DNA from 2 places in the Embleya sp. NBC_00896 genome. Region 1 is predicted to be linked to the other one. Evidence: riboswitches for the same ligand, from Rfam matches in the RefSeq annotation. Region 1 holds a riboswitch; the other holds the start of a gene.
What was found. Region 1 has a riboswitch for S-adenosylmethionine ahead of OG928_RS24210 (aminotransferase class V-fold PLP-dependent enzyme). Riboswitches for the same ligand answer to the same signal wherever they lie in the genome.
Positions count from the first base shown of each region.

Region 2: it holds a riboswitch for S-adenosylmethionine, as region 1 does, so the genes downstream of both, thrC (threonine synthase) here and OG928_RS24210 (aminotransferase class V-fold PLP-dependent enzyme) in region 1, are expected to answer to the same signal.

Region 1 is NZ_CP108776.1:5,332,512-5,335,914, forward strand. Features, by position in the region: gene trpD (anthranilate phosphoribosyltransferase) at 1-869, shown strand, start outside; SAM riboswitch class IV at 1,079-1,195, shown strand; gene OG928_RS24210 (aminotransferase class V-fold PLP-dependent enzyme) at 1,432-2,832, shown strand; gene OG928_RS24215 (Lrp/AsnC ligand binding domain-containing protein) at 2,853-3,131, opposite strand; gene OG928_RS24220 (rhomboid family intramembrane serine protease) at 3,022-3,403, opposite strand, start outside.
Region 2 is NZ_CP108776.1:4,329,227-4,332,629, forward strand. Features, by position in the region: gene OG928_RS19780 (ubiquitin-like small modifier protein 1) at 250-528, opposite strand; gene thrC (threonine synthase) at 525-1,799, opposite strand; SAM riboswitch class I at 1,816-1,968, opposite strand; gene OG928_RS19790 (glucosyl-3-phosphoglycerate synthase) at 2,163-3,140, shown strand; gene OG928_RS19795 (hypothetical protein) at 3,151-3,403, opposite strand, start outside.

The DNA of each region.
Region 1 (3,403 bases):
CGGGCCTGGTGCAGGCGATGTACGCCCACGCGTCGACCATCGAGGTCCCCGGTCGCACGGTCGACATCGTCGGCACCGGCGGCGACCTCGCGCGGACCGTGAACATCTCGACGATGTCCGCGATCGTGGTCGCGGGCACCGGCGAGACGGTGGTCAAGCACGGCAACCGCGCGGCGTCCTCGTCGAGCGGGGCCGCCGACGTGCTCGAAGCGCTCGGCGTGGTGCTGGATCTGACGCCGGAACAGGTGGCCCGGACGGCGGCCGAGGCGGGCATCACGCTGTGCTTCGCGCAGCGCTTCCACCCGGCGCTTCGGCACGCGGCGCAGGCGCGGCGCGAGCTGGGGGTGCCGACCACGTTCAACTTCCTGGGCCCGCTCACCAACCCGGCGCGGGTGCGGTTCCACGCGATCGGGGTCGCGGACCTGCGGATGGCGCCGATCGTGGCCGGTGTGCTGGCCGATCGGGGCGCCACCGCACTGGTGTTCCGCGGCGACGACGGGCTGGACGAGCTGACCGTCACGACCACGTCGCAGGTGTGGATCGTGCGGGACGGCGACGTGCGCGAGGACCGGGTGGACCCGCGCGACCTGGGGATCGCGCTCAACGGGATCGAGACGCTGCGGGGCGGTGACGCGGCGTTCAACGCGGAGGTCGCGCGCAAGCTGCTCGCGGGCGCGCAAGGGCCGGTGCGGGACGCGGTGTTGTTGAACTCGGCCGCGGCGCTGGCCGCGCTCGGCACCGGGGAGGGGTCGCTGACCCAGCAACTGGCGACCGGGATCGAGCGGGCCGCCGAGGCGATCGACTCGGGCGCGGCGCACGCGGCGCTCGAGCGCTGGGTGGAGACGACGCGGGGGTTCGCGCGCGGGTAGGGCGCGCATCGCGGTGCCGTCCCCGATCGCCGGACGGGCTCGACGTGGCCCGCTCCCGGTTGCCCTCGAACGCCGGGCGGGCCGGGGGGAGTCGGGCGGGCTCGGGAGGGTCCGTTCGGCGATCGCGGGTGAGGTGCCGGGTGTCCAGTATGTGGAACCGATGGGTTCGTCGTTGCGCAAAGCGATCCCTCTGGTAATAATTCTGCGCAGGTCACGAGTGACAGTGGAAAGCCCCGGCTTGCTGTCCGGCAACCCTCGCTCCGCGGTGGGGTGCCCCGGGTGATGACACGGTCAGGCGTCGCAAGGCGCCCTGGCAAGCGCGGACCCCTCGTATGACGGCAGGCATCGCTCGATGCGACCCGGGGTCCTGTACCTGGGGAGCATGTGATGGCGTGAAATCTCTTTCTCGAAACGGGCAATTCGCCCATTCCGTACGCGCTGAATAGTCGCGCGTCGCTTTTCCGAGACCACATTTCACAGCGGATCGCCAGCCCTCCACTCATGTCGATGTATCGACATCGAGAGGGGCGTCGGTGGTTCGAGCCTGCCGAGGAGTTTCGCCATGACCGTCAGCACCGCTTCCGCCTCCGCCGCCTCCCCCCTCGACTGTGACGTCGCGATCGCCGCGCCGCTGCCCGTGGTCGGCCGGGACGTGCTCGTTCCGCTGGTGACCGGCGGCGAGGTCGAGTACGCCGCGCTCGACTACGGGGCGAGCGCGCCGTGTCTACAGCGGGTGTGGGACGACGTGTCCGCCTACCTGCCCTACTACGGCAGCGTGCACCGCGGCGCCGGTTACCTCTCGCAGCTGTCCACCGACCTGTACGAGCAGAGCCGCGCCACCGTCGCGGAGTTCCTCGGGCTGCGGGCGGACGACACGCTCCTGTTCACCCGCGGCACCACCGACTCGCTCAACCTGCTCGCCTCCGTACTGCCGCGCGGCACCCGGGTGTTCGTCTTCGCGACCGAGCACCACGCGGCGCTGCTGCCGTGGCGCCGGCACGCCGGGGTGACCCAGCTGGCCGCGCCGTCCTCGCCGGAGCAGGCGATCGCGACGCTCGAGGCGGCGCTGGCCGGGTCCGGCGACGGGCCGCGCCTGGTGTGCGTGACCGGCGCGTCGAACGTGACCGGCGAGATCTTCCCGGTCGCCGAGCTGGCCGAGGTCGCGCACCGGCACGGCGCGCGGATCGTGCTCGACGCCGCGCAGCTCGCGCCGCACCACCCGGTGTCGGTCGAGGACCTGGACGTCGACTGGATCGCACTGTCGGCGCACAAGCTGTACGCGCCGTTCGGATCGGGCGTGCTCGCGGGGCGGGCCGACTGGCTCGACGCCGCGGAGCCGTACCTCGCGGGCGGCGGCGCGAGCAAGGCCGTGACGCTGGACCACGTCGAGTGGAACCGCGGCGCCGCGCGGCACGAGGCGGGTTCGCCGAACGTGATCGGGGCCTACGCGCTCGCGTCGGCCTGTCGGGCGATCACCGAGGCCGGGCCGAACGCGCTGGTCGCGCGCGAGGAGGCGCTGCTGGCGCGACTGCGCGCCCGGCTCGCGGAGATCCCCGAGGTGCGGACGCTGGAGCTGTTCGGTCCGGAGTCGGCGCGCGTGGGCGTGCTGTCGTTCGTGGTCGAGGGGTGGAACAGCTCGCGGTTCGCCGCGGTGTTGTCGGCCGAATACGGAATCGGCGTGCGGGACGGGCTGTTCTGCGCGCACCCGCTGGTGCGGCACCTGCTCGGCGGACGGGCCGACCAGCCGACCGAGTGTGGGTCCCCGGACGCGCCCGAGGGTGAGCAGAACCTCAACGCGATCCGGGTCAGCTTCGGTCTGGGCACGCCCGTCGAGCACCTCGACCGGTTCGCCGCCGCCGTCCGCGAACTCGTGCGGCGGGGTGCGCGCTGGAGCTACACGGTCGACGGCGGTCGCTGCGTCCCGGACTCGGACCCCCGCGGTCCCCGCGGGCTGCCGGCCTGAGCGGCGGCCGCCCGGGAGACCTACTCCAGGCCGATGGCGAAGGCCGCTTCGAGGTCGTGGTGGGAATAGGTACGGAAGGCGATGTGGGTCGTGGTGGCCTCCACACCCGGGACCTTGTTGAGGCGACCGGGGATGACCTCGGCCAGGTCGTCGTGGGCGCGGACGCGCACCATGGCGATCAGGTCGAACTCACCGGTCACCGAGTAGACCTCGCTCACGCCCTCGATCGCGGCGATCGCCTCCGCGATCTCCGGGGTCTGGTCCACGCGCGTCTTGACCTGCACGATCGCGGTGATCACGGGGCAGTCCTCCGGCTCTCGACGACAAGGTGCCCGAGCTTAGTCGCCACGGGGCCGCCGGGCGGTGCCGGTAGCGCAACCACGCGTATCCGAAGCCGACCGCGAAGCCGACCAGATGTGCCGCGTACGCGTACACGGCGTCCCCCTCGACGCCGATGCCCCGCAGATAGAGCCCCTGCACGCCGAAGTAGCAGCCCAGGACGACCCACGCCGGGAAGCGCAGCGGGACGAAGAACAGCGCCGGCACCAGGCTCGTGACCCGGGCCCTGGGG
Region 2 (3,403 bases), 1.0 Mb from region 1:
CCGCAAATCAACAGGAAAGCCGTATTTCAATTCATCAGGAATGCGATCTTCGGAACATATCGGATGTGATCCCGACCACGGGTTTACCGACATGCCGCCGTCAAAGGCAGGAAATGGGCCCGGGTAAACCCGTGTATCGCACAACCGTCGGGGGAACCAAGAAATCCGCCACACGGGGCTCCGTGTGGCGGATTTCTTCATTCCGTTTCGGGTCCGGACGATGAAGATCCGGGCCGTCGGCCTATGTCGTCAGCAACCGCCGGCGACCGCCGGGATGATCGAAACGCTGCCGCCATCGGGGATGGCGGTGGCGAGACCGTCGGCGAAGCGCACGTCCTCGTCGTTCACGTAGAGATTCACAAAGCGGCGCAGCTTGCCCTCGTCGTCGAGGATGCGCGCGCGAATTCCGGTGTTGTCCTTTTCCAGGCTGTCGAGGACCTCGGCGAGGGTCGTCCCCTCGACCGCGACCTCGGCCGCCCCACCCGTGTAGGTGCGCAGGATCGTCGGGATGCGAACGGAGACGCTCATGCCAGGCCGGCCTTTCGGAAGGAATCAAGGGTGGGTCGAATGGTCGCGGTGGGGCCGGTGGTCGGCGTGACCGCGTCCAACGTCTTGAGGCCGTCACCCGTGTTGAGCACGACCGTCTCGGCGTCCGGGTCCAACTGCCCCGACGCGATCAGCTTCCGCAGGCAGCCGACCGTGACACCGCCGGCCGTCTCGCCGAAGACGCCCTCGGTGCGGGCGAGCAGCTTCATCGCCTCGACCACCTCGACGTCGTTCACGTCCTCCACCGCGCCGCCGGTGCGCTTGCACACGTCCAGCACGTAGGGACCGTCGGCGGGGTTGCCGATCGCGAGCGACTTGGCGATGGTGTCCGGCTTCACCGGGCGGATCACGTCGTGTCCGGCCTTCCACGCGGCCGACACCGGGGAGCAGCCCGTGGCCTGCGCGCCGAAGATCCGGTACGGCGCGTCCTCGACCAGGCCGAGCGCGATCAGCTCGCGGAAGCCCTTGTCGATCTTGGTCAGCTGAGAACCCGACGCGATCGGGATCACGATCTGCTCGGGCAGTTTCCAGCCGAGCTGTTCGGCGATCTCGTAGGCCAGCGTCTTGGAGCCCTCGCCGTAGTACGGCCGCAGGTTCACGTTGACGAAGCCCCAGTCCTCGCCGGCCGGGTCGCCGATGAGCTCCGAGCAGAAGCGGTTGACCTCGTCGTACGTGCCTTCGATCGCGACCAGCTCGCCACCGTAGACCGCCGCCGTGACGACCTTGCCGGCCTCCAGGTCGGAGGGGATGAACACGCAGCTGCGCAGCCCCGCGCGGGCGGCAGCGGCGCCGACCGCGCCGGCCAGGTTGCCGGTCGAGGAGCACGAGAGGGTGGTGAAGCCGAAGGTGCGGGCGGCCTCGACGGCGATGGCCACCACACGGTCCTTGAACGAGTGGGTCGGGTTCCCGGAGTCGTCCTTGACGTGCAGGTTCCGGACGCCCAGCTCGCGGCCGAGGTTCTCGGCCCGGACGAGCTTGGTGAAGCCGGGGTTCAGGTTGGGCCGCGACGCGACGTCCGCGGACACCGGCAGGAGCGGCGCGTAGCGCCAGATGTTGTTCGGGCCCGCCTCGATCTGCTCGCGCGTCACGGTGCCGAACTCGTAGGCGATCTCGAGCGGTCCGAAACAGGACTCGCACGCGTACTTCGGGCCGAGCCCGGTGCGTTGACCGCACTCGCGACACGACAGTGCGACGGCGGGGCCGAAGGAGGTGGGGGTGGCGCTGCTGGTGCGGGTGGCGGTGGGTGTCGCCATGGCGAGGGCCTTTCTGTCCTCATCTTTACCCGTGGGTTTCCACGGGCCGGACTTGGCACCTGTCCGATCCGTCAGCACTCGCTCGCGCCGAAAGCGCGTCACGAGGAATGACGATCGGATGGTTGCCGGGGCTTCAACGGGCCGTTCCCTCTGCCCCTCTGGATGAGCTGCTATGGCGGTGGACACACCCTTCGCCGGGTGGCCGGTCCGCGTTTGTCCGGCGCGACGTGCGATCGTCGTATCCGGTGACGACGACTGTAACCGAACCGGTGCCGCGTCGATCATCCGGTCCACCTCGCGAGACGATAAAGGGTGGAAACGACCGAGGCCGGAACGTCGGCCGACGACAGGGGATTTTCGAACGTGCAGCCCGAGGTGAGTGCCTGGCTTCGGCGACGGTCTTCCGTCGCCGCCGACTGGCCCGTCGACCAGCTTCTTGACGCCAAACGTGACACCCGGGTCAGCGTCGTCCTGCCCGCGTTGGACGAGCAGGCGACCGTCGGCGACATCGTCAAGATCATCCGGACCGAGCTGATCGAGCGCGTGCCGCTCGTGGACGAGCTCGTGGTCGTCGACTCCGGATCCGCGGACGACACCGCCCGGGTCGCCGCCGACGCGGGGGCGCGGGTCGTGCACCGCGACGAGATCCTGCCCGCCGTACCGGCCGTGCGGGGCAAGGGCGAGGTGCTGTGGCGCTCGCTCCTGGTCACCGACGGGGACGTGGTCGCGTTCGTGGACGCGGACCTGAAGGACTTCTCCGCCGACTTCGTGACCGGCATCCTGGGCCCGTTGCTGACCGACCCGTCGGTGCAGCTGGTCAAGGCGATGTACGACCGCCCGCTCGAGATCGGCGACACCATCGTCCCCGCCGGCGGCGGTCGGGTCACCGAGCTGGTCGCGCGGCCCCTGCTCAACCTGCACTGGCCCGAACTCGCGGGCTTCGTCCAGCCGCTCGGCGGCGAGTACGCGGCCCGTCGCTCGCTGCTCGAACAACTGCCCTTCCCGTGCGGCTACGGGATCGAGACAGCGATGCTCGTGGACACCCTGCGCCTGGTCGGCCTGGACGCGATGGCGCAGGTGGACGTGGGCGTGCGGCGACACAGCCACCAGGACGAGGCGGGTCTGGGCCGGATGTCGGCCGAGATACTCCAGGCCGTCGAGCGCCGCCTGCGACGCGGTCCCACCGGCACGCACCCGGTCGAGCTGAGCACCGCGCTGACCCAGTTCGAGCGGGACGAGGGCGGCTTCCGGCAGCGCACGCACGACGTCGCGGCTCGGGAGCGGCCGCCGATGGCGACCGTCCCCGAATACCGCGAGCGCACCCGCCACGCGCTGCGCTGACCGCCGCCGATCAGCCGCGGACGACCTCCGCGGCCTTGCGCGCGGACGTCTCGTTGTTCGCCCGCACCCGTGCCAGCGCCTGCGCGTCGCGCTCGATCGCCTGCCGCTGGTAGGCCGCGTCGACCGTGAACCACGTGCCCACCACGTTGTGCTCGGTCTTGCACGCCACCGTCGCGGTCGCCGCCGCGATCTCGCGCGGGGTCGGCTGCGCGGTGTCCCAGCTCGGGTCGCCGCCGGCCGCCAACGGATCGGGGTAGTCGTAC